DNA from 3 places in the Streptomyces sp. NPDC047108 genome. Region 3 is predicted to be linked to each of the others. Evidence: riboswitches for the same ligand, from Rfam matches in the RefSeq annotation. Region 3 holds a riboswitch; each other region holds the start of a gene.

Evidence for each region. Region 3 has a riboswitch for cyclic di-AMP ahead of ABZ822_RS24695 (transglycosylase family protein). Riboswitches for the same ligand answer to the same signal wherever they lie in the genome.
Region 1: it holds a riboswitch for cyclic di-AMP, as region 3 does, so the genes downstream of both, ABZ822_RS27370 (M23 family metallopeptidase) here and ABZ822_RS24695 (transglycosylase family protein) in region 3, are expected to answer to the same signal.
Region 2: it holds a riboswitch for cyclic di-AMP, as region 3 does, so the genes downstream of both, ABZ822_RS00420 (transglycosylase family protein) here and ABZ822_RS24695 (transglycosylase family protein) in region 3, are expected to answer to the same signal.

Annotation. Positions count from the first base shown of each region.
Region 1 covers NZ_JBEYUP010000020.1:13,734-23,364, forward strand. The annotation lists gene ABZ822_RS27350 (MFS transporter) at 1-1,420, shown strand, start outside; gene lhgO (L-2-hydroxyglutarate oxidase) at 1,820-3,052, shown strand; gene trmB (tRNA (guanosine(46)-N7)-methyltransferase TrmB) at 3,307-4,086, shown strand; gene ABZ822_RS27365 (PrsW family intramembrane metalloprotease) at 4,230-5,687, shown strand; gene ABZ822_RS27370 (M23 family metallopeptidase) at 5,972-7,030, opposite strand; cyclic di-AMP (ydaO/yuaA leader) riboswitch at 7,042-7,183, opposite strand; gene ABZ822_RS27375 (PP2C family protein-serine/threonine phosphatase) at 7,456-8,592, opposite strand; gene ABZ822_RS27380 (hypothetical protein) at 8,812-9,631, shown strand, end outside.
Region 2 covers NZ_JBEYUP010000001.1:96,835-106,465, reverse strand. The annotation lists gene ABZ822_RS00455 (helix-turn-helix domain-containing protein) at 136-507, shown strand; gene ABZ822_RS00450 (nucleoside triphosphate pyrophosphohydrolase) at 531-1,535, shown strand; gene ABZ822_RS00445 (DUF6479 family protein) at 1,564-1,980, shown strand; gene ABZ822_RS00440 (lysoplasmalogenase) at 2,099-2,860, shown strand; gene ABZ822_RS00435 (chaplin) at 2,995-3,294, opposite strand; gene ABZ822_RS00430 (cytochrome P450) at 3,454-4,764, shown strand; gene ABZ822_RS00425 (transglycosylase family protein) at 4,868-5,794, shown strand; cyclic di-AMP (ydaO/yuaA leader) riboswitch at 6,054-6,219, shown strand; gene ABZ822_RS00420 (transglycosylase family protein) at 6,223-6,900, shown strand; gene eno (phosphopyruvate hydratase) at 7,160-8,440, shown strand; gene ABZ822_RS00410 (septum formation initiator family protein) at 8,562-9,035, shown strand; gene ABZ822_RS00405 (DUF501 domain-containing protein) at 9,111-9,631, shown strand, end outside.
Region 3 covers NZ_JBEYUP010000015.1:76,092-85,722, forward strand. The annotation lists gene ABZ822_RS24685 (transglycosylase family protein) at 1-442, opposite strand, end outside; gene ABZ822_RS24690 (cupin domain-containing protein) at 639-1,136, shown strand; gene ABZ822_RS24695 (transglycosylase family protein) at 1,282-2,451, opposite strand; cyclic di-AMP (ydaO/yuaA leader) riboswitch at 2,456-2,673, opposite strand; gene ABZ822_RS24700 (permease) at 3,229-4,185, shown strand; gene ABZ822_RS24705 (TIGR03943 family protein) at 4,182-4,994, shown strand; gene ABZ822_RS24710 (acyl-CoA dehydrogenase family protein) at 5,075-6,340, opposite strand; gene ABZ822_RS24715 (TetR family transcriptional regulator) at 6,490-7,134, shown strand; gene def (peptide deformylase) at 7,280-7,852, opposite strand; gene ABZ822_RS24725 (MurT ligase domain-containing protein) at 8,038-9,276, shown strand; gene ABZ822_RS24730 (glutamine amidotransferase) at 9,314-9,631, shown strand, end outside.

The DNA of each region.
Region 1 (9,631 bases), on a different contig from region 3:
ACGCGGGCCGAACGAGAAGCTCGGCACGGTTCTCGCCCTCGCGGGGATCAGCAATGCCGGGCTCGCACGCAGAGTCAACGATCTCGGAGCCCAGCGCGGGCTCACCCTCCGGTACGACAAGACCTCGGTGGCCCGCTGGGTGTCGAAGGGGATGGTGCCGCAGGGCGCCGCGCCCCACCTGATAGCCGCGGCCATCGCCGGCAAGCTCGGCCGGCCCGTGCCGCTGCACGAGATCGGGCTGGCGGACGCCGATCCGGCGCCGGAGGTCGGTCTGGCCTTCCCGCGCGACGTGGCCGCCGCCGTGCGGTCGGCGACCGAGCTGTACCGGCTCGACCTCGCGGGCCGCCGTGCGGGCGGCGGCGGCATCTGGCAGAGCCTGGCCGGTTCGTTCTCGGTGAGCGCGTACGCGACTCCGGCCTCCCGCTGGCTGATCACACCGGCCGACAGCGCCGCCGCCCGCGAACCCCAGGACGCGGAAGCCGGCGGCGGGGACGGCACACCGCTGCGCGTGGGCCACAGCGACGTTCGGAAGCTGCGCGAGGCGGCCGAGGACGCGCGCCGCTGGGACTCCAAGTACGGGGGCGGGGACTGGCGTTCGTCGATGGTCCCGGAGTGCTTACGGGTCGACGCCGCACCGCTGCTCCTGGGCACCTACAGCGACGACGTCGGCCGCTCGCTCTTCGGCGCGACCGCCGAACTCACCCGCCTCGCCGGGTGGATGGCCTTCGACACCGGCCAGCAGGAGGCCGCCCAGCGCTACTACATCCAGGCGCTGCGCCTCGCCCGCGCGGCCGCGGACGTCCCGCTCGGCGGCTACGTCCTCGCGTCGATGAGCCTCCAGGCCACCTACCGTGGCTTCGCCGACGAGGGTGTGGACCTCGCCCAGGCCGCGGCCGAGCGCAACCGGGGCCTCGCCACCTCCCGCACCATGAGCTTCTTCCGCCTCGTCGAGGCGCGCGCCCATGCCAAGGCGAGCGACTCGCAGGCGGCGGGCGCCGCGCTCAAGGCCGCCGAGGCGTGGCTGGAGCGGTCGCGGGACGGTGACGCCGACCCCTCCTGGCTCGGCTTCTACACCGAGGACCGGTTCGCCGCGGACGCCGCCGAGTGCTACCGCGACCTGAAGGCGCCGCGCCAGGTCCGCCGCTTCACGGAACAGGCGCTCTCCCACCCGACCGAGGAGTTCGTACGGTCCCACGGACTGCGGCTGGTGGTCTCCGCCGTCGCCGAACTGGAGTCGGGCAACCTCGACGCGGCCTGCGCCCAGGGCGCGCGGGCGGTGGAGGTCGCGGGGCGCATCTCGTCGGCGCGCACCACGGAGTACGTCCGCGACCTGCTGCACCGCCTCGAACCGTACGGGGACGAACCGCGCGTCGCCGAGCTGCGCGAGAGGGCCCGTCCGCTGCTGGTCTCCCCCGCGTGACAGCCTGGCGGGGTGGCCGGTGACGGGTGACCACGTGGCAGGTGACCACGGTGACCGGTGACCGCGTGGCAAGGCGGCCGCGTGGCAGGTGACCACGGTGTCCGGTGACCGCGTGGCAAGGCGGCCGCGTGGCAGGTGACCACGGTGTCCGGTGACCGCGTGGCAAGGCGGCCGCGTGGCAGGTGACCACGTGACGCCGGAACGGCGCCGTCGCGTGAGGCAGGACGAGGGGACGGCGGGACCGGGTACCGGCATGACGGCCGCGTGATGTCATCCGGGACATCGCCCCGGCGTCCGGTCGCAGCCCGTCGCCCTGCGGCGCGCCCGGCGGCGAGCCAGGGCATCATCGTGGCAGGAGGTGGCGGCGGTCGGCAGGGGCCAGCGAGCGGAGGTGAACCGGTGACGGTGGCGGACGACGGCGATGTGCTGGTGATCGGCGGCGGGATCGTCGGCCTCTCGGCCGCGTACGCGATCACGCGCGCCGCGCCCGGCACCCGCGTCACCGTCCTGGAGAAGGAGAACGGTCCCGCGCGCCACCAGACCGGCCGCAACAGCGGTGTGATCCACAGCGGGATCTACTACCGGCCGGGGTCCCTGAAGGCGCGCTTCGCGGCACGCGGCGCCGCGGAAATGGTGAAGTTCTGCGCAGAGCACGACATTCCGCATGAGGTGACGGGCAAGCTGATCGTCGCCACCGGCCGTTCCGAACTCCCCCGGCTGCATGCCCTGGTCCAGCGGGGGCGGGAGAACGGGATCCCGGTGCGCGAACTGGGCCCGTCGCAGATCGCCGAGTACGAGCCGCGGGTGCGCGGACTCGCCGCGATCCATGTGGGCACCACCGGCGTCTGCGACTTCGGCGCGGTCGCGGCCCGGCTCGCCTCGCTCGTGCAGGACGCGGGCGGACGGATCCGCTACGGGGCGCAAGTCCGCACCATCGGACGGCGCCCGGGGCGCGTGGCCGTGCGCACGGCGGACGGCGCGGTCCTGCGGGCGGGCGCGCTCGTCAACTGCGCCGGGCTGCACTGCGACGAGATCGCCCGGCTCGCGGGCGACGACCCCGGCATGCGGATCGTGCCCTTCCGCGGCGAGTACTACGAGCTGGTGCCCGAGCGGAACGACCTGGTCCGCGGGCTCGTCTACCCGGTTCCCGACCCGGCCTTCCCTTTCCTCGGCGTCCACCTGACCCGTGGCATCGAAGGAGCCGTCCACATCGGCCCGAACGCGGTGCCCGCGCTCGCCCGCGAGGGATACGGCCGGCTGACCGTACGGCCGCGCGAGCTGGCGGGCACGCTGGCCTACCCCGGGGCGTGGCGTATCGCCCGGCGCCACTGGCGCTACGGCGCGGGAGAGCTGCACCGCTCGCTCTCCAAGCACGCCTTCGCGCAGGCCGTGCGACGCCTCCTCCCGGACGTCGCGGACGAGGACCTGACGCCCGCACCCGCGGGTGTCAGGGCGCAGGCCGTGCTGCCGGACGGGACGCTGGTCGACGACTTCCTGATCACGCAGTCGCCCGGCATGATCCACGTGCTGAACGCCCCCTCACCGGCGGCGACGGCGTCGCTGCCGATCGGCCGCGAGATCGCGCGCCGGGCACTGGCGGTCCTGGCGGACGCGGGCGCGGTACGGGCGTAAGCGACACGAGCCCGGAACGGCACCGGCGTGGAACGGCACGAGCCCGGAACGGCACCGGCGTGGAGCAGCACGAGCCCGGAACGGCACCGGCGTGGAACGGCCAGACCCGGGCTCCGGCTGCCGGACAGCCGCTTGCGCGCGGCGCCTTGCCGGCGACCGGCGCCGGAGGACGCCGGTCGCCGGAGGGCCCGGTTCGGCCGTCGTGGGCCGACCGTAGAATCGGAGGCATTGTGCAGCCCCCTGAGAAGACCGAGATGTCCGAATCCACCGACGACGCGCCGCTCACCGACGCGTCCCCACCGCAGGCCGAGCGCCGCATCCTGTTCCCCGAAGGTCCCGCCGTCGATCCCGCCGGTTCCCACCACGAGCGCCGGATCCGCAGCTTCCGTCCGCGCCGCGGCCGGGTGACCTCCGGGCAGGGCGACGCGCTGCGCAGGCTCTGGCCGACGTGGGGCCTGGACATCGACGGGCGCTCACGGCTCGACCTGGACTCGCTCTTCGGCGGGCTCCCGGTCGTGCTGGAGATCGGCTTCGGCATGGGCGAGGCCACCGCCGCGATGGCGGCCGCCGACCGCGGCACCGGCATCCTCGCGGCGGACGTGCACACCCCTGGTCAGGGCAATCTGCTCGGTCTCGCCGAACGGAACGGGCTGACCAACGTCCGCGTCGCCAACGGCGACGCGATCATCCTGCTCCGCGAGATGATCGAACCCGCCGCACTCGCCGGGCTGCGCGTGTACTTCCCCGACCCCTGGCCGAAGAAGCGCCACCAGAAGCGGCGGCTGATCCAGCCCGAGTTCGTCGAACTGGCCGCCTCCCGCCTGCGGTCCGGAGCGCTGATCCACTGCGCGACCGACTGGGAGCCGTACGCCGAGCAGATGCTCGAGGTGCTGACCGCCTGTCCCGAGCTGGACAACACGCGGCCGGACGGGGGCTTCGCGCCCCGCCCCGACTTCCGGCCGCTCACGAAGTTCGAGAACGCGGGCCTCGGCAAGGGGCACGTGGTGCGCGACCTGCTGTTCGTACGGCGCTGAGAGATACTCGACGGCAGACGCCGCCGGGGCAGTACGAGACCGAACCTCGATACGCCGTCGCACCGCGCTCCGCCCCTCGTTAGGGTCGACTGGTGCATCCGTCCCCGTTCCCGCAGCAGCCGCAGCAGCCGCAGCACCCGCCCGTGCCGGTGTACGAACAGCAGCCGCAGTTCCACGCCGTACCGGACCGGGCCAACTGGCGTTACCGCCCTCGGCGGTCCTTCCGGCACAGCAAGGCGCTGCGCTTCGGCACGCTGATCACTCTGCTCGCGCTCTGCGGCCTGGTGATCCTCGCCCTCGTGCGCGAACAGACCGGCACCGAGGGCTTTCTGGCCGGTCTGGGGCTGGCCGTGCTGCCGGTGCCGCTGATGATCGCCGCGTTCCGCTGGATCGACCGGGTCGAGCCCGAACCGTGGCGGAACCTGGCCTTCGCGTTCGCCTGGGGCGCCTGCGCCGCGACCCTGATGGCCATCATCGCCAACGGTTTCGCGACCGAGTGGATAGCCACCCGCGTCGAACCGTCGTCCCCGACGGAGGCGCAGACCTGGGGCGCCACGGTCATAGCCCCGGTGGTGGAGGAGAGCGCGAAGGGCGCCGCGCTGCTGCTGCTCTTCGTCTTCCGCCGCCGCGACTTCGACGGCATCGTCGACGGTGTCGTGATCGCCGGGATCACCGCGACCGGCTTCGCCTTCACCGAGAACATCCTCTACCTGGGCAACGCCTTCGGGGAGGACCAGGCCCTCGGCTCGTCCGGGATCTCGGTGACCGCGGCGACGTTCTTCATCCGCATCGTCATGTCGCCGTTCGCGCATCCGCTGTTCACGGCGCTGACCGGCATCGGCTTCGGCATCGCCGCGCTCGCCACACCCCGGCAGCGGGCGCGGCGCGTTCTCGTGCCCCTCGCGGGCCTTCTCACGGCGATCGTGCTGCACGCGGTGTGGAACGGTTCGGCCACCGTCGGCGGTCTCGGATTCATCGCCGTCTACGGCATGTTCATGGTCCCGGTGTTCGGGCTGCTGATCTGGCTGGTGGTCTGGTCGCGCGGCAGCGAGCTGAAGACCGTACGGGCCCAGCTCCCCGCCTATGTGGCGGCCGGCTGGCTGATGCCGCCGGAGCCGCAGGCGCTGGCGTCCATGCGGGCGCGCTCGCTCGCGCGCAGCGTGGCGCGGCGCCACCACGGGAAGGACGCGGCGCGGGCCGTCGCCGAGTACGAGTCCTTCGCCACCACGCTCGCCTTCCTGCGGCAGCGGGCGCACCGGGGGACGGCCGGGGCGGACTTCGTCGCCCGGGAGCAGGAGCTGCTGCACCACCTCTGGCAGCGCAAGGAGGTGGCCCAACCCGCCCTGGCTCACGCCGCGTTGGTCACGTCGCCGCCCCGGGTCGCGCCGCAGTGGGGACACGGGCCAGGTCCGCAGGGCCGCTCGCCGTACGGCCCCGGCATGCCGCAGCCGTACGGCCAGGGACCGTACGGTCAGGGCAGGTACGGGCAGGGACCGTACGGGCAGGGGCACGGGGTCCCTCCGCAGCACGGTCCGGGCCCGTACGGCGGTGGCCAGGGACCGGCCGCGCCGACCGATCACCGTCCTCCGTACGGCCGTTGACGCACCGCGCGGAGGCCGCGCCGGGGACGACCGGCTGAGCACAGGGCGGCCGGACGTCGATCAGCACACCGGACGTCGGCCCGTGGGCCGTTGCCGTGGGCCGTGGACGTGGGCCGTGGACGTGGGCCGTGGACTGCATGCGGACAGACCGGCAGCCCCGGTGCCAGGGGGGAGGAAACACCGGGGCTGTCGGCGAACGCGGTGGGGGTGGCCGACCGGTGGACGGACGGCCTCAGGGTGAGCGCGCCGGGGCGGCGCGGGAGGGGAAGGGAGCGGGCTCCGGGTCAGGGAGTCTGGCCCTTGCCGCGCAGCCACGCGGCCGGGTCGATCGGGTCGCCGCCGCCCGGACGGACCTCCAGGTGGAGGTGGGCGCCGGTGACGTTGCCCGTGGCACCGACGCGGCCGATGGTCTCGCCCGTCGTCACCTTCCCGGACGTCTTGGTCATCGAGGACAGGTGGCAGTACCAGACCTCGGTGCCGTCGTCGAGGGTGAGGATGATCCGGTAGCCGTAGGAGCCCGCCCAGCCGGCCTCGGTGATCGTGCCGCCGTGCACCGCCTTGGCCGGGGTGCCGCTCGGGGCTGCGAAGTCGAGCCCGGTGTGGTCGCTGGACCACAGGGAGCCGGCCTGTCCGAAGCCGGCGGTGAGCGTGTACGAGGCGACGGGGAGGGTGAACTGCTTGGCCAGCTTGGCCAGTCGCTCCTCCTCGGCCTTGCGCGCCGCCTCCTCCTTGGCCTTGCGCACGGCGGCCGCCTTGGCCTCCGCGGCCTTCTCCTTGGCCTCGGCCGCCTCTTCGGCGGCCTTCTTCGCCGCGGCCTTCTGGGCCGCGTCGCGCTGCGCGCTCTCGGCCGCGGTCTGCTGCTGCTCGGCCTGGCGCATGATGCGGGCGCGCAACGCCTCGCCCGCGCCGGTGCCGTTGGCGGCCTCGGTGTCGGTGAGTCCCGCGGTGGAGAGCGGGGTCGCGGCTCCGGCGGGGGTGTCTTCGTCGGACACCAGGGAACCGATGCCCGGCAGGGACTTCGCGTCCGGGAGCTGGTCCGAGACGGAGCCGAGGTCGGGCATGGAGATGGAGACCGGGGGCTTGTCCTGCGCGCTGGCCATGCCGCCGGCGCCGACGGCCGCGAACATGCCGACACCGAGGACGGCGCCGCTGCGGGCCATGCCGCCACCGCGCTGCTTGATGACGCGGTGCCTGCCGCGTACCGGCGCAAGGGAGTCCTCGGTCGGGTTCCACTCGCCGTCACCGGCGGCCGGGGGTTCCTCGCCGAACTCGCCGAATCCGCCGGGGCCGTAAGGGGCGGAGGGTTCGTACAAGGGCTCCGGAGCAGGCCTGTTGGACGCCACGCGGGCGCTCTCCTTTCCTTCCTTCACGCCTACCGGGTTAGCTGACGGGTTCGGAGCAGGAAGGTCTCCTACGAGCGCCTTTGGGAAAGGTGCCCGATTCACCCCAAGAGTGTGGTTCCCCGGTTCCCTTGGTGCAGTTGGTGCCAGTGGTGCGGATCACTGCGGTGGTACTGGTGGTGCTGATGGTGCGGGATTCGGCGTAGGCGCACGGTGCCACCTCTTGTGGCGGCTGGGACGACCGCGCTGCGTTATCGAACGTTAATAGACCGCGGGACCTGTTTCCAAGCTGTTCCGTGTGATCGTTAACGAAATCCGTAGGGGCAAATCGGTACATGATCCAGGAAAAACGGGCGAGTTGACCTCTCGACCGGCAAGCGTCTCTAGCTGATGGTTCGTCAGTTGTTATGCGGAGGGGTGCGATCCGGTTACGGTCCGTGGCGCACCGGACGTGTCACCGCGAGCAGCGCCATGTCATCCGGTGCCTCACCCGCCGCGTGCCGCCGGACATCGTCCACGAGGGCGTCGAGGAGCGTGCCGGGATCGGGGAAGTGCATACCGCGCAGCCGCTCCCCCGGGTCGTAGAAGACACCGCGCGCGTTGCGCGCCTCGGTCACCCCGTCGGTGAAGAGCAGCAGCGTGGCGCCGCCGGGGAACGCGAACTCCTGGACCAGGTCCGGCCAGACGCCGAGGTCGTCCATGCCGAGAGGCAGCGCGGCCACCTTCGGATCGGCGGTGCTCAGACGGCCGTCCTCGTAGAGCAGCAGCGGCGACGGGTGGCCGCGGTTGAGCAGACGCAGCGAGCTCGCGTCGGCCGGACCGCCGGCCGGGTGCACCTCGGCCAGGACGACCGTGGTGAAGCCCTCGTACGGCTCCAGCTCCTCCTGCCGAGCGCTCTCGCGGCGCAGCGCCCCCTCCAGTCGCCGGGCGAGCCCGTCCAGCGTCGCCTCCTGCTCGGCCGCCTCCCGGAACGAGCCGATGAGGATCGCCACCGCTTCGACGGCGCCCAGCCCCTTGCCCCGTACGTCCCCGACGATCAGGCGCACCCCGTACGGGGTGTCCTGCACGGCGTAGAGGTCGCCGCCGATGCTGGCCTCGGCGTGGGCGGCCTCGTAGCGCGCGGCGACGTCGAAGCCGCCGATCCGCTCGGCGGGGTCGGGCAGGACGGCACGCTGGGCGGCCTCCGCGATGGTGCGCGCCGAGGCGAGGCGCCGGTCGCCCAGGCGCACGACACGGTTGATGAGCAGGGCGAGCACGGCGACCGTGAAGACCGTGACGAGCTCGGTGACCGACTCGATGTCGGTGAGCCGCGTGTCGTACAGGCGCAGGGCGAGCACGGTGAGCACGCTCGCCCCACCCGTGAGGGCCGTGACCCCGAGCGAGAAGAACGGGGCGGCCACGAGCGGGGCGGCCGAGAAGAAGGGGGAGCCCGTGAAGGGGGGCGGCGTCATGAGGTCGAAGACGGCGCCGCCGATGATCAGCAGAACCGGGACCCAGCGGATGACCCGGGCGCTGGGACGGCGGGCTCCACCGAGGCGGCGAGGTCCCTCGACATGCGTCCCCACCTGCTGACTCCTGCCCATCCGTGCCGGGCGCGGCGACCTGTCCGAGCGCGCGCCACTTCCACCCTCGCCGGGTGGGGCGCCGTACGCGAATCGGGCGGGTCGGCGGGGCGCGACACACCCCGGACCGGACGCGCGACGTGCCCAGGACCGGAGTGCACCGAAAGGCACCGGATGGGCTGGAAGCCCCATCATTGCGGCTTTGGAGTTAACTTCGTAGATATGAACACCGCAGCGAAGCCCTGGGCGGGTCGCATCCTGCTCGTGCCGGTGCTGGCGGTCGTCGCCGTCGCTCTCGTACTGGTGGCCGTCATGGCACCCGGGGCGCGAGCCGCGGACGGGCTCGACAGCGCCGCGAACGCCCTGAGCAAGGGCCCTGTGTACGTCGATCCGCGGGCGAGGGACCAGCTTCCGCCTCCGGCCGCGGACGCTCTGGCGGACAAGATCAAGAAGGCGGACAAGCCGGTGTTCGTCGCCGTGCTGCCGGCCGCCAAGGAATTCAACCCGCCGACCCTGCTCCAGGACCTGCGGAACAAGACCGGGATCACCGGTGTCTACGCGGTCGCGCTGGGCGACCGGTTCGACGCCGGGGCCGACTCCTCCGTGATGTCCCGCAACGCGGTCGACAACCTCAGCGGCTCCGTGGAGCGCTCGTCCCCCGGCGATGTACAGGCCATGGTCGAGTCCTTCGTCGACGACGCCCTGCCGCAGGCGAGCGGCCACGCCCCGGACACCTGGAGCGGCGGCTCCGCCACGGACACCGGGACGGACACCTCCCCCTCCACCCGGGTCGGCCCGCTCGGGCTCCTGGCCACGCTCGGCGTGCTGATCGCGGCCGTCGGCGGTGGCGCGCTGCTGGTCGGCAGCCGGAACCGGCGGCGCCGGGCCGAGCGGGAGCGTGCGCAGCTGGCGACGCTCCGCCCCGTCGTCGACGAGGACATCACCGCCTTCGGCGAGGAGGTCGAGCGGATCGACTTCGACCCTTCGGCCCCGGAGACCACGGACGCGATGCGCGAGGACTACGCCGCGGCACTGGACTCGT
Region 2 (9,631 bases), on a different contig from region 3:
GGACGGGGTGTCCGGCCGGTACGGCGAGGAACGTATCCGCAGGGGCCTAGTTACCCGCAAGGGCGGCTACTATCCTTTGGGAAGTACTACGTAGGTTTCAGGACAGGAAATCCCGAACGGAGGCGCGGAGCCGCCATGACCACCGACTGCACCACGGGCCGCCACGACGTCCACGACGTCTACGCCGACGCATGCCCTTGCCGGTTCGTGCTCGACCTGCTTTCCAACAAGTGGGCGGCGCTGGCCATCGGCGCGATGGAGGACGGACCGCAGCGGTTCGGGGTGCTCCAGCGGCAGCTGCAGGGCATCAGCCCCAAGGTGCTCACCCGCACCCTGCGCCGCCTGGAGGACCACGGCTTCGTCGACCGCACGGTCTTCCCCGCCGTACCCCTGCACGTCGAGTACGGCCTGACCGATCTGGGGCGCAGCGTCGCCGTGCCGCTGGGCCATGTACGGAGCTGGGTCGAGGACCACATCGACGACATCAGGTCGCTCCAGGGCGCCTGAGCGGCGTGAGTTACGTTCGACGCGTGAACGTCACCCCACCCGTGAACGGCGACGGCGAACCCGCGGAGTCCGCCGGCCGCATCGTCCTGCTCACCACCAGCCACCGGGTCGCCCCGGGCCTGCTGTCCTGGCCCGCCTGGCAGGCGTTGCGCGGTGCCGACCGCATCGTGTGCCCGGACCCGGACCACCCTCAGCTCCCGTATCTGCACGAGGCGGGTCTGGACATCGAGCACGTGACCCCCTCCGCGCGCGGCCTCGTCGAGGACTGCCGGGGCGGCCGCACGGTGGTCGTCATCCCTTCCGGCGAGGGCGACCGGGAGCTCACGGACGGTCTGGCCAGGATGGCCGGTTCCGGACGGGAGCGGATGCCGGACCTGGAGCTGCTGCCGGCCTCGTACGACCTGCCCGGCGCGCGCCTGCTGGACCTCGTCCAGGTCATGGACACCATCCGCGCCGCATGCCCGTGGAGCAGCACCCAGACCCACGAGGGCCTGGCCAAGTACGGGATCGAGGAGGCGTACGAGCTGGTCGAGGCCATCGAGGCCGGGGACCGGCAGGAGCTGCGGGAGGAGCTGGGGGACGTGCTGCTGCAGGTCGTCTTCCACGCCCGCATCGCCGAGGAGGACCCGGACGAGCCGTTCTCGATCGACGACGTGGCGGGCACGATCGTCGAGAAGCTCATCCACCGCCACCCGCACGTCTTCGGCAGCGAGACCGCCGAGACCCCGGAGGACGTGAAGGCGCACTGGCTGCGCACGAAGGCCGTCGAGAAGCGCCGCGAGTCCGTCACCGACGGCATTCCGCTGGGCCAGCCCGCGCTGGCGCTGGCCGCCAAGCTCGCCGCCCGGGTGCGGACGGCGGGCCTGGAGGTCGGCCTGCCCGCGTCCCCGGGCGACGGCGACCTCGGCGAACGGCTCCTGGCCCTTGCCGTGCGGGCCGAGGCCGACGGCACCGACCCCGAGTCCGCCCTGCGGGCCGCGGCCCGCGCCTACCGCGACGCCATCCGTACGGCCGAAGGGGCCGACTGACTTCCCCCGACCCGGGTACTCGTCGGCCATGTTCGAGCTGACCATGGAATTCGCCGCCCGGCGTGACTACCTGGTCGGGATCGGGCCTCTGGTCGTCGGGATCTTCGTTGTGCTCCTGCTCGTCGGAGCGGTGATCCTCGGCCTGCGGGTGCGCTCCCGCGAGCCGGAGCCGCCCAAGGACCCGCAGCCGCGAGGCGGCGCGTGGGGTACGCACGAGGAGCACGAGTCCGGCAACGCGCCCCCGAACCACGGGCCGGGCCACCAGGACGAAGTCCGCCCGCGGACGGACTTCCACGAGCGCCGCAGGCCGCACGACGTCCCGCACAACGGGGTGCGCCACATGCCGTACGAGTTCGACAACACCCCCTCGGAGTCGGCCGCCGACGAAGGCGAGCCCGAGAGCCGCAAGTGGGACCGCGGAGGCAGCGGGCACGGCACGGGCTGACGCCGCCGAAAGCCACCTGCCTCCGAGGTCCGCCGGCCGTCGGGCGAGGGCGGGGGAGCGGGAGGTCACAGGCCGGGGGCGTTGACGGGGTGTCACCGGCCTCGGAAGACTGCCGGGCATGGTGATCACCGGACAGCGCAGCGGATACCGCAGGAAGCGCATGCTCGAGGCGGCGGGCGCGGCCGTGTCACGGCTGGCACGGCCGGACGGGCACGGGCGCGGCCCACTCGCCGCCTTCGGGGCCCTGGCCGCCGCCGACGTGGCCGCCGTGGCCCGCAACCCGCGCGGACCGGGCAGGGCCGGGAAGCCGTTGCTGATGCCCGCGCTCGCGGGGCACGTACTGCGCCGCCGCGAGGATGCCTCGGAGCCCGTGCCCAAGGCGCTCGTCGCCGGACTCGCCTTCGCCGCCGCGGGCGACACCGCGCTCCTCTTCGACCACCACGAGTCCGCCTTCCTCGTCGGTATGGCGGCCTTCCTGGGCACGCAGGTCAGCTACACCGCCGGCTACACCCGGCTCGGCGCGCTCCGCGGCATCGTCAGGAAGCCGTGGCCGGCCCTTGCCTGCCTGGGCGGCTGGGCCGCGATCAACGCGCTGCTGGCCCCGCGCCTGGATGAGCAGCTCCGCCTGCCCGTCGCCGGGTACAGCCTCGCGCTGACGATCATGGGGGCCACCGCCCTCGGCGTCGGCGGCAAGGTCGCCGCGGGCGCCGGTTCGTTCCTCGCCTCGGACCTGCTGATCGGTCTTCAGGCAGCGGGCTACGAACTGCCCTCGCGCCAGGCGCACGAGGTCCTCATCATGGCCGGCTACCTCCTCGGCCAGTACCTCATCACGTCCGGCTGGCTGGAGCGGACCGAAGCGGAGCGCGCCGTCACCGCGTGACCGCCGGGGTTTCCGTCCCCGGACGGACCGAAGGCCCCCCGCGTCGTCGCGGGAGGCCAACGGATTTCCGGTGCAGGGGTGGTGGGCGGGGAGGGAGGGCCGAGCCTTGGCTCACCACCTGCGCGGAGTGTGGATCAGTGGTGCTTCTTCTTCGCGTGCTTCTTGTGCTTCTTGACGACCTTGTGCTCGTCGCCCGAGTCGTTGATGCAGGTGTTGCCGACCGCGGCGTTCAGCAGGCCACCACCGTCGACGGTGTTCCCGCACAGGTTGACCGGGATGTGGACCGGGATCTGGACCACGTTGCCGGAGATGACACCCGGGGAGCGGACGGCCGCACCCTTGGCGTCGGCGTCGGCAGCGGCGGTGCCGGCGGCACCGGCCACCACGGCGCCCGCGGCGGCCGTGACGGCAAGCGTCCTGATCATCCGTGACATTGCATTCTCTCCTCTGCAGAAGGGAACCATTCCGCCCCCTTGGCGGCTTTGGCATCCGCGACAACCGATGGGGAGCGCGGCAAGTCACGCCGCATTACGCCGAATGGGGACAGAAGGCTCCGCGGAAGGCCCGCACGAGGCCCGGGATACGGTCGACACGTGCACGAGGAGAACCCCGCCCCGACCCCGCCCACGCTCTTCACCTGGGAGTTCGCAGCCGACCCGTACCCCGCGTACGCCTGGCTGCGCGAACACTCCCCGGTGCACTGGACCAGGCTGCCCAGCGGAGTGGACGCGTGGCTCGTCACCCGGTACGCGGACGCCAAGCAGGCGCTCGCCGATCCGCGGCTGTCGAAGAACCCCGCCCGGCACCAGGAGCGTGTCTCCGCCGGTGGCGCCGACGGCACGGCGGGCCGATCGGCGCACGCCAAGGGGAAGGTGGGCATTCCGGGCGAGCGGAGCGCCGAGTTGATGACGCATCTGCTCAACATCGATCCGCCCGACCACACCCGCCTGCGCCGCCTCGTCTCCAAGGCGTTCACCCCGCGCCGGGTCGCCGCGTTCGCCCCGCGCGTGAGCGAGCTGACCGACCGGCTCATCGACGGCTTCGCGGAACGGGGCGAAGCCGACCTCATCCATGAATTCGCCTTCCCGCTCCCGATCTACGCGATCTGCGACATGCTGGGCGTGCCGGCGGAGGACCAGGACGACTTCCGCGACTGGGCCGGGATGATGATCCGGCACGGCGGCGGACCGCGCGGCGGGGTGGCCCGGTCGGTGAAGAAAATGCGCCGCTATCTGGCCGAGTTGATCCACCGTAAGCGCGCCGACCCGGGCGACGACCTCATCTCGGGCCTGATCCGGGCCAGTGACCACGGCGAGCACCTCACCGAGGGAGAGGCCGCGGCGATGGCCTTCATCCTGCTCTTCGCCGGGTTCGAGACGACCGTCAACCTGATCGGGAACGGCACGTACGCGCTGCTGCGCAATCCCGGTCAGCGCGAACGCCTCCACCGGGCCCTCGCGGAGGGCGACGAGGCGCTGCTGGCGAACGGCGTCGAGGAACTGCTGCGCTACGACGGGCCGGTGGAGCTCGCCACCTGGCGGTTTGCCACCGAACCGGTCACCATCGGCGGGCAGTCCGTCGCCACCGGCGATCCCGTTCTCGTCGTCCTCGCCGCCGCCGACCGCGACCCCGCACGCTTCGACGACCCGGGCACGCTCGACCTCGCGCGCCGCGACAACCAGCACCTCGGGTACGGCCACGGGATCCACTACTGCCTGGGCGCACCGCTGGCCCGGCTGGAGGCGCAGACCGCACTCGCCGCACTTTTCCGGCGTCTTCCCGACGTACGACTCGCGGCGGAACCTGACGATTTGCGGTGGCGTGGAGGGCTCATCATGCGTGGATTGCGCACGCTTCCGGTCGAGTTCACCCCCTCTAAAATTGAGCAGGTTTCAACTATGTGATCTTCGCGTGATCTCCACTACATCGTCTTGTGACTGCGGTGCGACGGAGCTACTTTCGTGCGCGCACACCCTCGCTTCAGCCGTCTCTCGAAAGGCGCCCCGCATGCGTTCCGGGACCGGTCGGCACCGCCGCCCTCGTCAAGCACCGGCCATCTTCGTCACGGCCGGCGTGGCGGGTTCGGCGATCGCGCTGCCGCTGCTCGCGGCCGGTGGCGCGCAGGCAGCCGACACCGAGACCTGGGACCGGGTCGCCCAGTGCGAGAGCGGCGGCCTGTGGAGCGCGGACACCGGCAACGGCTACTTCGGAGGACTCCAGCTCACCCAGGACACCTGGGAGGAGTACGGCGGCCGCGACTACGCGCCCCGCGCCGATCTCGCCAGCCGCTCCCAGCAGATATCCGTCGCCGAGAAGATCCTCGCCGCCAAGGGGCCCCAGGCGTGGCCGAACTGCGCGCTGGACTCCGGCCTCACCGACGACGGCGAGGCCCCGGACGTGGACCCGGGCATCGACCTGTCACGTCCGGCCGAGACGCTCCTCCCCGGCGAGTCCCCCGCGCCCGGCGAGGACTACGGCGACTCCGGTTCGTCCGCATCCGACCCGCGCGACGGCGGCCAGGAGGACCGCGAGGAGTCCGGCGCACCGTCCGGCGACCACGACCAGGAGCGCGGCGGCTCGGAATCGCCCGCTCCGTCCGAGGAGGCCGGCTCCGGCAAGCACCGCGGTGCGCCCGCGGACGAGGACGCCGGGGACGGCGCGGCCGGTTCGGACCGCAAGGCGGGCGAGAGCAAGGGCGGGGGCGACGGGCGCGAGAACGGCCGTCACGCTTCCCGCGGCGGCGACTCCGGCCGCGCAGGGAAGGACGGGGACTACACCGTCCGACCGGGTGACAGTCTGTCGGCAATCGCCGAAGAGCACTCGCTCGCGGGTGGTTGGCCCGCGCTCTACGAGGCCAACGAGTCGGTCGTCGGCGGCGACCCCGACCTGATTCTCCCTGGTCAGAAGCTCGATCTCGGTGCGTCCCGGCGCTAGTTCGCGGCCGGGTTCATCGCTCCGGAGCGACTGAGAGAAGCATCTCATCGGCCCAACGGGCACCTTCCGCCTGCCCGATCCGCCCGTACCTGCCCCGACCTGCACAGATAAAGACAACAGCGGGAAATTCAGGGGCTCCTGGTGCTGGATGTCGGTTTTTGAACCGGTGGGACTTGTGTGCTTACCGTCGAAGCCGCTCGCCACACGGTGGGCGCCGACGGCCATCACGCCGAATCCTGCCGGTGGCCGGAGGACAGTCGACGCGTCAGCGCCGTAGGCAGGAGCGGGGGACCCAAGGTAAGTGCCGGACGGACCGCGGCAGCGGAACGGACGGCTAGGGGTGAAGACCGGTGCGCGAGCACCGGGCCGGGCCGCTCACAGCCCGAACCCGACAGCTCACCTCGCAGGCGTCGGTGAGGAGATGTTCCATGCTGCTTTCCGGCAACAAGGGTACCCGGGGCGCGCACCGCCGCCCATCGGCCATGGCCCGCATCGCAGCGCTCGCCGGTGTCGCCGGCACCGCGGTCGCCGTACCGCTCATGGGCGCCACATCGGCGAACGCCGCCTCCGTCGGAACCTGGGAGAAGGTCGCCCAGTGCGAGTCCGGCGGCGACTGGCACATCAACACCGGCAACGGCTACTACGGCGGGCTGCAGTTCTCGAAGTCGAGCTGGGCCGCGGCGGGCGGCACCCAGTACGCGCCCCGCGCCGATCTGGCCAGCAAGGAGCAGCAGATCGCCACCGCCGAGAAGCTGCTCGACATACAGGGGCCGGGTGCCTGGTCCTGCGCCGGCGCGGGCGGCCTGACCGCCGGCGGCCCGGACGCGGACGTGGACACCGCCCGCTCCTCGGCCGGGGGCGCCGAGGCCCGCGCCGACCGCAGCGACCGCGGCGACGGCCCGGGTACGTCGGGGCGGGCCGCGCCCAAGAGCGGCCCGGTGAAGAAGGGCGACGGCGAGTACGAGGTCAAGCCCGGTGACACCCTCGGCAGCATCGCCGACGCCGAGCGCGTCGAGGGGGGCTGGAAGAAGCTCTACGAGCGGAACAAGAAGATCGTCGACCGCGCCGACCTGATCTACCCCGGCCAGCGTCTCCACCTGAGCTGACCCGGTCGCGGGCCCGGCGCCACGGGCCGGGCCCGCCCCGTCCGCCGTGCCGGCCCGCCCCGGCTCGGGTGCCGGGCCCGCCCGCCGGCCGCGCGGATCATGAGCCCCCAAAGATCCCCTTTACGGGCCTTTGGGGGCCTTTTCGTCTCGGGGGGCGGGCAGAGGACGGCCGAGGATCCGGGGCCGGTTAGGCTCATGCCGCAGACAGGGATTCACGCAGTCCCTGCGTCCCAGCGTCAGATCCCAGAAGGAGATGCTCGTGCCGTCCATCGACGTCGTCGTAGCCCGCGAGATCCTCGACTCGCGAGGCAACCCCACGGTCGAGGTCGAGGTCGGCCTCGACGACGGCAGCACCGGCCGTGCCGCCGTTCCCTCCGGTGCCTCCACCGGAGCGTTCGAGGCCCTCGAGCTCCGCGACGGCGACAAGAGCCGCTACGGCGGCAAGGGCGTGGAGAAGGCCGTGCTCGCCGTGATCGAGCAGATCGGCCCGGAGCTGGTCGGCTACGACGCCACCGAGCAGCGCCTGATCGACCAGGCGATGTTCGACCTGGACGCCACCCCGGACAAGTCCTCGCTCGGCGCCAACGCGATCCTCGGTGTCTCCCTCGCCGTCGCGCACGCCGCCTCCGAGGCCTCCGACCTGCCGCTCTTCCGCTACCTCGGCGGACCGAACGCGCACCTGCTGCCGGTCCCGATGATGAACATCCTCAACGGCGGCTCGCACGCCGACTCCAACGTGGACATCCAGGAGTTCATGATCGCGCCGATCGGCGCCGAGTCCTTCTCCGAGGCGCTGCGCTGGGGCGCCGAGGTCTACCACACCCTGAAGTCCGTCCTGAAGGAGCGGGGCCTGTCCACCGGCCTCGGCGACGAGGGCGGCTTCGCGCCGAACCTCGACTCCAACCGCGAGGCCCTCGACCTGATCGTCGAGGCCATCAAGAAGGCCGGCTACCAGCCCGGCCAGGACATCGCGCTCGCCCTGGACGTCGCCGCCACCGAGTTCTACAAGGACGGCGTCTACGCCTTCGAGGGCAAGACCCGCACGGCGGCCGAGATGACCTCGTACTACGCCGAGCTGGTCGACGCGTACCCGCTGGTCTCCATCGAGGACCCGCTGAACGAGGAGGACTGGGACGGCTGGAAGACCATCACCGAGCGGCTCGGTGACAAGGTCCAGCTCGTCGGCGACGACCTGTTCGTCACCAACCCGGAGCGTCTGGCCCGCGGCATCGAGAACAACACCGCCAACGCGCTGCTGGTCAAGGTCAACCAGATCGGTTCCCTGACCGAGACCCTCGACGCCGTCGAGCTGGCCCAGCGCAACGGCTTCAAGTGCATGATGTCCCACCGCTCCGGCGAGACCGAGGACGTCACCATCGCCGACCTGGCCGTCGCCACCAACTGCGGCCAGATCAAGACCGGCGCCCCGGCCCGCTCCGAGCGCGTCGCCAAGTACAACCAGCTCCTGCGCATCGAGGAGATCCTCGACGACGCCGCGGTGTACGCCGGCCGCAGCGCCTTCCCGCGCTTCAAGGGCTGACCCAGGGGAGCGCCGCGGGGCCGCAGGAAGCCCACGGGCGTTCGCTCCGGCCTTCGTACGTCCCCGGCCGCGGTCCCGTACCGTGGCCGGGGACGTCCGTATCCGACTGCAGGGAGGCGATGTGGGCGCGGACCGGGAGCGGTTCTCCACCGCGACCAGACTCAAGGCGCTCGGCGAGCAGGCCGCCGCCCGGGTCTACCGGGCCCAGGCCCGCAAGGCGCCCCGGCGCAGCCGGCTCACCGGCCGTGCCGCGCTGCTCGCGCTGGTCGTCTGCTCGCTCGTCGTCGCCCTGGCGTACCCGATGCGGCAGTGGGTCTCCCAGCGTTCGGAGATCGCCGAGCAGCAGCGCCAGGCCGAGCAGGCGCGCCGGGCCGTGGAGAAGCTGCGCGACGAGAAGGCCCGCTGGCAGGACCCGGCGTACGTGGAGCGGCAGGCCCGCGAGCATCTGCACTTCCTCCGGCCGGGCGAGACCGGCTACACCGTGGTCGGCGGCGGCTCGTACGACAGCAGGCCGCCGCAGGGCGAGGGGATGGCCGACCGCGCCTGGTACACCAACCTCTGGGAAGGCGTCGACCGCGTCGACGCCCGCGGCTGACCGGCCCCCGAAGTCCCCTCGACCGCACCCGATTTCCCGATCCGACCGACGAGAACCGAAGAGATCTGCGCAGGCATGGACACGCCCCCTCCCCAGACCGATCCCACCCCGCCGACCGACGCCGACATCACGGCGATCGGCGAGCAGCTGGGCCGTGTGCCGCGCGGGCTGCGTGCCGTCGCGCACCGCTGCCCGTGCGGACTGCCCGACGTGGTGGAGACCGCGCCGCGCCTGGAGGACGGCACGCCCTTCCCGACGCTCTACTACCTGACCTGCCCGCGCGCCGCCTCCGCCATCGGCACGCTGGAGGCGGACGGCGTGATGAAGGACATGAGCGCCCGGCTCCAGGAGGACCAGGAGCTGGCCGCCGCCTACCGCGCCGCGCACGAGGACTACATCCGGCGGCGTGACGCCGTCGAGGTGCTGCAGGGCTTCCCCAGCGCGGGCGGCATGCCGGACCGGGTGAAGTGCCTGCACGTCCTCGTCGGTCACTCGCTGGCCGCGGGCCCGGGCGTGAACCCGCTCGGCGACGAGGCGATCGCGATGCTGCCGGAGTGGTGGCGCAAGGGGCCCTGCGTCTCCTGCCCTTCGGGCGC
Region 3 (9,631 bases):
GGTCGGTGGGCGCCTTCCGCGAGACCTGCGGTTCGGTGTGCGCGGTGGTGCGCGGTGCCTCGCTCCCGCGCGTCAGTCCGGCCTTGCCCGAGCACGTGGGCCAGGCTCCGGGCCCCTGTCCGGAGAGGACCTTCTCGGCTATCGCGATCTGCTGGTCCTTCGTGGCGAGGTCGGCGCGCGGCGCATACGCCGTACCGCCGTACTCCTCCCACGTGGACTGGGTGAACTGCAGCCCGCCGTAGAAGCCGTTGCCGGTGTTGATGCTCCAGTCGCCGGTGGCCTCGCACTCCGCGACCTTGTCCCAGGTGTCGACGGGCGCGGCGTCGGCACCTGAGACGCCGACTAACGGCAGGGCTATCCCCGCCCCGCCCGCGGTGACCGTGAGAGATGCCTGGGAGATCCTGTTCGGCTGATACCTGCGGTGGCGGCCGTGTGCGGGCATGGGTGTTTTTCCTCTCCTGCTGCGGGGCGCGCCAAGATTAAGGCCGGTTTTCGCGGTCCACAAGAGAGCCTCGTTTACTGGAAGATCGGAATCCGGAACGCTGGCCGGAAGGCCGGGGAATCACTGTCATGCCACGGCCATGAATAATCACTTCCGTTTCTCCGACACCACACGCGACAACACCGCGGAGGCCCTCATGCCGAATCCCGTCCCGTCGGTCGCCGAACTCGCCGCGCTCTACGGCCTGGAGCCGCTGCCCCTCGAAGGCGGTCTCTTCCGGCAGACCTGGGCCGGACCCGCAGGACCCGGCGGGCACCCCTCGGGCACGGCGATCCTGTTCCTGATGGCGGCCGCAGGTGACCTGTTCTCCGCGATGCACCGGCTGCCCCGCGACGAGGTCTGGCACTTCTATCTGGGCGACCCGGTGGAGTTGCTGCTCCTGGAGCCGGGCGGCACGTCGCGGGTGGAGGTGCTGGGCCAGGACGTGACGGCCGGGCAGCACGTGCAGTTCACCGTCCCGGGCGGTACGTGGATGGGGGCCCGGGTGCGCGACGGCGGCAGCCACGCCCTCATCGGATGCACGCTGGCGCCCGGATTCCTCCCCTCGGACTACGAGGGCGGCGACGCGGACGAACTGGCCGCGCGCTACCCGGAACACGGCGAGATGATCAGGGCCCTGTGCCGGGGCGCATGACGCCACGCTGCCGTCAGGCTGCGCGTCGGCGACCCCTGGCCCGCACCCCGGACGAAGCGAAGCGCCGGTTCCCCGTCGTCACGGGGAACCGGCGCCTCATCGAGTCAGGAGGGAAGACTCCGTAGCCGTTCGAGTCGTACGAGCGTCAGATCGTGACGCCGTGGTCGCGCAGGTAGGCGATCGGGTCGATGTCCGAGCCGTAGTCCGGGCCGGTGCGGACCTCGAAGTGGAGGTGCGGACCGGAGGAGTTGCCGGTGGAGCCGGACAGGCCGATCTGCTGGCCGCCGGTGACCGACTGACCCGCCGAGACGGACAGCGAGGACAGGTGGGCGTACTGGCTGTACTTGCCGTCCGCGTGGCGGATGACGACCTGGTTGCCGTAGCTGCCGCCCCAACCGGCAGAAACGACCTCACCCGCACCGATGGACTTGACCGCCGTACCCGTGGAGGCCGAGAAGTCCGCGCCGGTGTGGTAACCGCTGGACCATGCGCCGCCCGCCTGGTGGTACGGGGTGCTGAGGGTGGGGTTGTCGAGGGGAGCGGTGAAGCCGTCGGCGCTCTTGCCGGCTGCGGGCTTGGCGGCCGGCTTGGCCTCCTGCTTCGGAGCCTGGGCCTTGGGCGCGGCGTGCTTCGAGCCCTGCTTCTTCCAGCCGTCGTGGCCGGCCTCGCCCTTGCCTCCGCCGAGGCTGAGCTTCTGACCCGGGTGGATCAGGTTCGGGTTCTCACCGACGACCTGACGGTTGTCCTGGTACACGCGCTTCCAGCCGCCGTCGACGTCCTTGTCGGTGGCGATCTTGGAGAGCGAGTCGCCCTTGACGACGGTGTAGGACTCGCCCTTGCCGTGGCGCTTGTCGCCGCCACGGTCGGCACGGTCCTTGGCCGGAGCCGGAAGGGTCTCGGCCTTCTCGCCGGCGGCGGGGGCCTCAGGGGCCGGGCCGCCCTTGGCCAGGCCGGCCTTGGGGCCGCAGACCGGCCAGGCGCCCGGGCCCTGGCCCGCGAGCACCTTCTCGGCGACGGCTATCTGCTCGGCCTTGCTGGCGTGGTCGGCACGGTCGGCGTACTTGCTGCCGCCGAAGGCGTCCCAGGTGCTCTGCGTGAACTGCAGGCCACCGAAGAAACCGTTGCCGGTGTTGATGCTCCAGTTGCCGTTGCTCTCGCACTCCGCGACCTTGTCCCAGGTGCTGGTCGAGGCGGCGTTCGCGCTGCCGGCGCCCATGAAGGACAGACCGATACCGGCACCGCCCGCGGCGGCGACGAACGTGGCACGGGTAAGACGGTTGGGCTTGAAGCGGCGATGACGTCCGCGTACAGACATAGGGGCTTCCTCTCCTACGCCTGCGAGGTGAGCTGTCGGGTTCGGGCTGGAGTTGCCCGGCCGCGCCGTCCGGCAGCCATGAGGCTGCTTGCGGCACGTCTTCACCCCTAGCCGGACCACGCCGATCGCGCGGTACGGCACTTACCTTGGGTCCCCCGCTCCTGCCGTGGGTGCGTTGTCGTTTCTCCCCCCACCGGCGGCAGGACTCGGCGCTCCGGTAGATGGGCGCCCGCCCTTTCGATGGGCAGGCAGCGGAAAAATAAACACATCCATTTCTTCGCCACAAGTGCCCTGCAATTGTCTGAATCGCCGGACGGCAGATCGACTTCCTTTTGCGTCACGCTGCGCTGCCGATCTTTGCCCCACAGCAATAGCGATTACTACTGAACGGCTCTCACGAGGGGCAGCCGGTAACCAAGTTGAAGGAATTCGCCCCCTTCGAGTGTGCGAGGTCACATTCCCGGGAGCACCTATGTGAGATGGCTCACCGTGAATCCAATTGTCCGTTTTGGTGCTTGAATTCGATTTTGATGCATTGAGGGAGTGAAACACCCCTTTGATGGCGGACGGCTATCCGGCGAAACGGATGATTCTGGACCAACCACCCGAGGCGTTTCCCGGCACCTGCCCCATTCGCCCATATCGTGAGCAGCCCTCGGTCGCGGAACGTGCGGAGTCGCAGTGCAGAGAACGGACGAGCTGACGAGCACCCCCTCACCGGTGCCGCATCCAGCCGGTACGAGCGCCGCCCCCAGGGCCCCGGGCAGACGCCGGGACCTGCCCCGGTGGCCGGTACTCGCCGCCGCGGCGCTGACGCTCGCCGTCGCGGCGGCCGTCCTCACCGGAGCGGTCGACCGGCCGGATCCCGCGGCCGTGAGTGCCTGGCGTACGGTCTGCGTCGCCATCGTGGTGCAGGCGCTGCCGTTCCTGCTCCTGGGCACCGTCATCTCCGGGGCCATCAACGCCTTCGTGCCCGCCCGGGTCTTCGCCCGGGCCCTGCCCAAGCGGCCCGCGCTCGCCGTCCCGGTGGCCAGCGCCGCCGGAGTCGTCCTGCCGGGCTGCGAGTGCGCGTCCGTCCCCGTGGCGGGGAGCCTGATCCGCCGCGGGGTCGCGCCCGCGGCCGCGTTCGCGTTCCTGCTCTCGGCACCGGCGGTGAACCCGATCGTGCTGGCCTCAACCGCCGTCGCCTTCCCCGGCGCCCCCGAGATGGTGGCCGCCCGGCTGGTCGCGTCGCTCGTCACCTCGGCCGCGATGGGCTGGCTGTGGATCCGCCTCGGCCGGGACGAATGGCTGCGGCTGCCGGCGCACCGTACGGGACACACGCCCGGGCACAGCCGCTGGGAGGAGTTCCGGCTCGGCTTCCAGCACGACTTCCTGCACGCCGGGGGATTCCTGGTGGTCGGGGCGATGGCGGCGGCCACGTTCAACGTCGCGGTCCCGCGCTCCGTCCTGGACACCTTCGCCGGGTCGCCCTGGCTCTCGGTGCTCTTCCTCGCCGCGCTGGCGATCGTGCTCGCCGTCTGCTCGGAGGCGGACGCGTTCGTCGCCGCCTCCCTCACCGGCTTCTCCCCCACCGCGCGGCTGGCGTTCATGGTGGTCGGCCCGATGGTGGACGTGAAGCTCGTCGCCCTGCAGTCGGGCACCTTCGGGCGCGCCTTCGCCGTCCGGTTCTCCGCGGCGACCGCCGTGGTGGCCGTCGTCTCCAGCGCACTGATCGGGTGGTGGCTGCTATGAGGCGCAATGTCCAGATTCTTCTTCTCCTGCTGTCGGGCGCGGGCCTGTTGCACATCGCGCTCTTCAGCGAGGTCTATCTGCGCTTCGTGAAGGAGGGACTGCGGCCCCTGCTGATCGTCTCGGGCGTGCTGCTGGTCGCCCTGGGCACGGTGAGCGCTGCCCGCGACGGCTTCCCCTTCGCCAAGCCGTCCACCCGGCCCGCGAGGACGGATGAGGGGCATGCCGACGAGCACGGACACCCGGAAGGGCACGGGCAGACAGAGAGGCACGGGCACGCGGAGGGGCATGGGCACGACCACAGCCGCGGCCCGAGGGTGGCCTGGCTCCTGTTCTTCCCCGCGCTCAGCCTGCTCTTCTTCACACCGCCCGCCCTCGGCTCGTACACCGCGGCGCGCGACGGCGATCCGGCGGCGGACGCGAAGAACACGCGCTTCGCCCCGCTGCCCAGCGCCTCGCCCCTCGTCATGCCGCTGTCGGACTTCAGCTCGCGCGCACGGCGGGACGGCGCGCGGAGCCTTGAAGGCCGTACGGTCTCGATGACCGGCTTCGTCACCCCGGGCCAGGGCGGCGGCTGGTATCTGACCCGGCTGTCCCTGAGCTGCTGCGCCGCCGACTCGCAGGCGATCAAGGTCCGTGTGCACGGCGCCCCTCCCCCGGCCACCGACACCTGGGTCACCGTCACCGGCACCTGGCGCCCGGTGGGCACGGTCGGAACGCCCTCCGCCGCCGCGGCTCTCGACGCGAACGGAGTGCAACGCACCGCGCGGCCCGCGAACCCGTACGCCGACGCCCCGCCGCCCCGGGCCTGACGTCCTCACGCAGCCGCCCGCCGCCCGCCTTTCCGGGCGCGGGCGGCGGGCGGCGTTCGTGCCGGCGTACGGGCGCGGGGTCAGCGGATGGGCATCCCCGAGAGGGTGCGGGCGATGACCAGGCGCTGGATCTCGCTCGTCCCCTCGAAGATCGTGTAGATCGCGGCGTCCCGGTGCATCCGCTCCACCGGGTACTCGCGCGTGAAGCCGTTGCCGCCCAGGATCTGCACGGCCTGCGCCGTGACCTTCTTCGCGGTCTCGCTCGCGAACAGCTTCGACATCGAGCCCTCGGCCGCCGTGAAGGGCTGGCCGGTGGTCGCCATCCAGGAGGCGCGCCAGACGAGCAGGCGCGCGGCGTCCACCTGGGTGCGCATGTCGGCGAGCTGGAAGGCGACGCCCTGGTTGTCGATGATCGGGCGTCCGAACTGGGTGCGCGTCTTGGCGTATTCGAGTGCTTCCTCGTACGCGGCGCGGGCGGTGCCCACCGCCATCGCGCCCACCGCGGGGCGGGACGCCTCGAAGGTGGCCATGGCCGCGTTCTTGACACTCCCCCTGCCTCCGGCCGGGGGGACCCCCATCTCGCTTCGCTCGCCACCGGTCTTCGCCCGCTCGCGGGTCCGCGCGAGGCGCTCGTCCAGCTTCTCCTTACCACCGAGCAGGCAGTTCCCCGGGACGCGGACGTCTTCGAGGACCACCTCGGCCGTGTGCGAGGCGCGGATGCCGTGCTTCTTGAACTTCTGCCCCTGCGAGAGACCGGGGGTGTTCGGCGGGACGATGAACGAGGCGTGCCCCTTGGACCCGAGGTCCGGGTCGACGACCGCCACGACGACGTGGACGTTCGCGATGCCGCCATTGGTCGCCCACGTCTTGGTGCCGTTGAGGACCCATTCGTCCTTGGCCTCGTCGTAGACGGCGCGGGTGCGCATGGAGGCCACGTCGGATCCGGCGTCGGGCTCGGAGGAGCAGAAGGCCGCGACCTTGACGTCGTCCGGGTCTCCGTACATCTGCGGGATCCAGGTGCCGATCTGCTCCTCGGTGCCGTTGGCCATGACGCCGACGGCGGCGAGTCCGGTGCCCACGATGGACAGGCCGATGCCCGCGTCACCCCAGAACAGCTCCTCCATGGCCATGGGGATGCCGAGTCCGGTGGGGTCGAAGTACTGCTGCGCGTAGAAGTCGAGGGAGTACAGGCCGATCTTGGCGGCTTCCTGGATCACGGGCCACGGCGTCTCTTCGCGTTCGTCCCACTCGGCCGCGGCCGGGCGCATAACATCCGTGGCAAAGCCATGGATCCAGTCCTTGACCGCCTTCTGTTCATCGTCGAGTTCGAACCTGAACTCAGCCATTGCCCCTCCACCTGCCAGTTACTTGCGGTAACCACAGTCTGTTACCGGCCAGTAAGCACTGTCAACTCCCTGCTCCCCACCAGTTCGGGCACCTGGCCAGGTGTTACGTTGCGGGCACGAGCAAGCGCACGGGCGGGGAGTGACACCTCATGGAGACCAGTCAGCGGGAAGACCAGCAGCGCGCGGCAGCGCGGCGCCGCAAGGAACTGCTGGAGGCCGCGGACCGTGTGGTGCTGCGTGACGGTCCCGGCGCGTCCATGAACGCCATCGCCGCCGAGGCCGGAATCACCAAGCCGATCCTCTACCGCCACTTCGGGGACAAGGGCGGGCTCTACCGCGCCCTCGCCGTACGGCACACCGACGCCCTGCTCGCCGGACTCCGCGCCGCCCTCGACGCCCCGTCCGACCGCCGGGACCGGGTCGAGCGAACGCTGGACACCTACCTCTCCGCCATCGAGGCCCGTCCGCAGGTCTACCGCTTCCTGATGCACCCCTCGGACGACATCCAGACCGGCGACCAGGGCTTCGACGTCGGCCGCCACTCCGCGCCGCTGCTGCGCCGGATGGGAGAGGAACTGGCGCAGGTCATCGCCGAGCGGGTCGACCTCGGCCCCGGCAGCGACGAGCTGGCGCGGGTCTGGGGCCACGGCATCGTCGGCATGATGCACGCGGCGGGCGACTGGTGGCTGCGCGAACGCCCCTGCTCCCGCGCCCAGTTGGTGCGCCACCTGGCCGACCTGCTGTGGGGCCGGCTGGCCGCGGCGGGCGACCGCGTCGGCGGCCCCGGCTTCTGAGACGGGCGGTCCGGCTCCCGGGACGGCCCGCACGAAGCGAACCGCTCCGCGCCATGGGCTGCCGCCTCAGGCGAACCCTTGCGTGACGACGACGGAACGCCCCCGTCCCGTCCTACGACGCCCCCGTCCTACGGCAGGCCTCTGCCTACGACGGATCCCGGTCCTGCGACACCGGCGCCGGACCCGCCCACCGCGCGCGCCGTGCCGCCCGCAGCGCGCGGACGCGCCGCAGCCCGGTCAGCCGGTCGGTGTAGACCGTCCCGTCCAGGTGGTCCGTCTCGTGCTGCAGACAGCGTGCGAAGAAGCCGGTCCCCTCGACCCTGACCGGCTCACCCGTACGGTCGAAGCCCTCGACCACCGCGCGGTCGAAGCGACGCGTCCCCGCCTCGAGGCCGGGGAGGGACAGGCATCCCTCAGGGCCCCTGACGCTCACACCGCCGGTCTCGACGAGCCGGGGGTTCACCACGTGCCCGAGGTGGCGGCGGTCCTCGTCGTCGGGGCAGTCGTAGACGAACACGCGCAGCGGAAGCCCGACCTGGTTCGCCGCGAGCCCGACCCCCTGGGCGGCGTACATCGTCGCGAAGAGATCCTCGACGAGCTGGGCGAGCGCCCCGTCGAAGGCGGTGATCTCCTCGCAGGGGGCGTGCAGCACCGGATCCCCGAGCAGCCGCATGGGCCGCACGAGTCCGGAACTGCCGGGAATGGCACTGTGTCGCACGGGCCAAGCGTACGGTCCGGGCCGGGACCGGCTGGTAAGCCGGGGGTTGCGGTTCGGGCCGGAGGCCGGATCTCGATAGGCTGATCCCCGAACGGAGCCTCCCGGTCGGCGAGTCGGCGTGGCGGGGCGTTCCACCGACGGACCGGGGGCGGGCGCGGCACCGGATGCAAGGAGGAACCAGGACGATGACGGACAATTCGGAGCCGCTGTCCCCGCGGGCCAAGCTGGCCGTGACGGCGGGCAGAGCCGCGGCGGCGGTCTCGCGTGCGGCGGGACGCGGCAGCGGATCGGTGATCGGCGGAAAGGTGGCGCTCAGGCTCGACCCCGATCTGCTGGCCCGGCTGGCCCGGCACCTCGACGTCGTCCTGGTCTCGGCGACCAACGGCAAGACCACCACCACCCGGCTGATCGCCGAGGCGCTGCGGGCGAGCGGCCCGGTCGTCTCCAACGCGCTGGGCGCCAACATGCCCGCGGGCATCACCTCCGCCCTCGCCGGCGGCTCCGACGCCCGGTACGGCGTGATCGAGGTCGACGAGAAGTACCTGGCCGGGGTCGCATCGGACGTCACGCCGAAGGCCATCGCCCTGCTCAACCTCTCCCGCGACCAGCTCGACCGCGCGGCCGAGACCCGCATGCTCGCCGAGAAGTGGCGCGAGGGGCTGTCCGGCAACAAGGCCACGGTGATCGCCAACTGCGACGACCCGCTCGTGGTCTGGGCCGCCTCCTCCTCGCCCAACGTGGTCTGGGTCGCCGCCGGCCAGGAGTGGAAGGACGACGCCTGGTCCTGCCCTTCCTGCGGCGGCGTGCTGCAGCGCCCCGGCGAGGACTGGATGTGCGGCGACTGCGGCTTCCGCCGCCCGGTCCCCACCTGGGCCCTCAACGGTGACCACGTACTGGACCCGCACGGTTCGGCATGGCCGATCCATCTCCAGCTCCCGGGCCGGGCCAACAAGGCCAACGCCACGACCTCCGCCGCCGTGGCCGCCCACTTCGGGGTGCCGCCCCAGGTCGCGCTGGAGCGCATGTACCAGGTGCAGGCGGTGGCCGGGCGCTACGACGTCGTCACCTTCGACGGCCGCGAGCTGCGGCTGCTGCTGGCGAAGAACCCGGCCGGCTGGCTCGAGACGTTCTCGCTGATCGACCCGCCGCCCACGCCCGTGATCCTCTCGGTGAACGCGCGCGGCGCGGACGGGACCGACACCTCCTGGCTGTGGGACGTGGACTACACCCGGCTCGCCGGGCACCCGATCTGCGTCATCGGCGACCGCAGGCTGGACCTCGCGGTCCGGCTGGAGGTCGCTGGCCTGGACTTCCGCGTCTGCGACACCCTCGACGAGGCCGTACGGCTCTGCCCGCCCGGCCGGATCGAGACGATCGCGAACTACACCGCGTTCCAGGACCTGCGCCGCCGCGTCGGCAACTGACCGGACCCGAACGAGACTTGGACAAGGACGAGCGAGCATGAGCGAGACCAGTCTGCGCCTGGTGTGGGTCTACCCGGACCTGCTGAGCACCTACGGCGACCAGGGCAACGCCCTGGTCGTGGAACGGCGGGCCCAGCAGCGGGGCCTGTCGGTGTCCCGTGTCGACGTACGGTCCGACCAGCCGCTGCCCACCTCGGGCGACATCTACCTGATCGGCGGGGGCGAGGACCGGCCGCAGCGGCTCGCGGCCGAGCGGCTGCGCCGCGACGGCGGGCTGAACCGCGCGGTGGCCAACGGCGCGATCGTCTTCTCCGTCTGCGCGGGCTACCAGATCCTGGGCCACGAGTTCATCAAC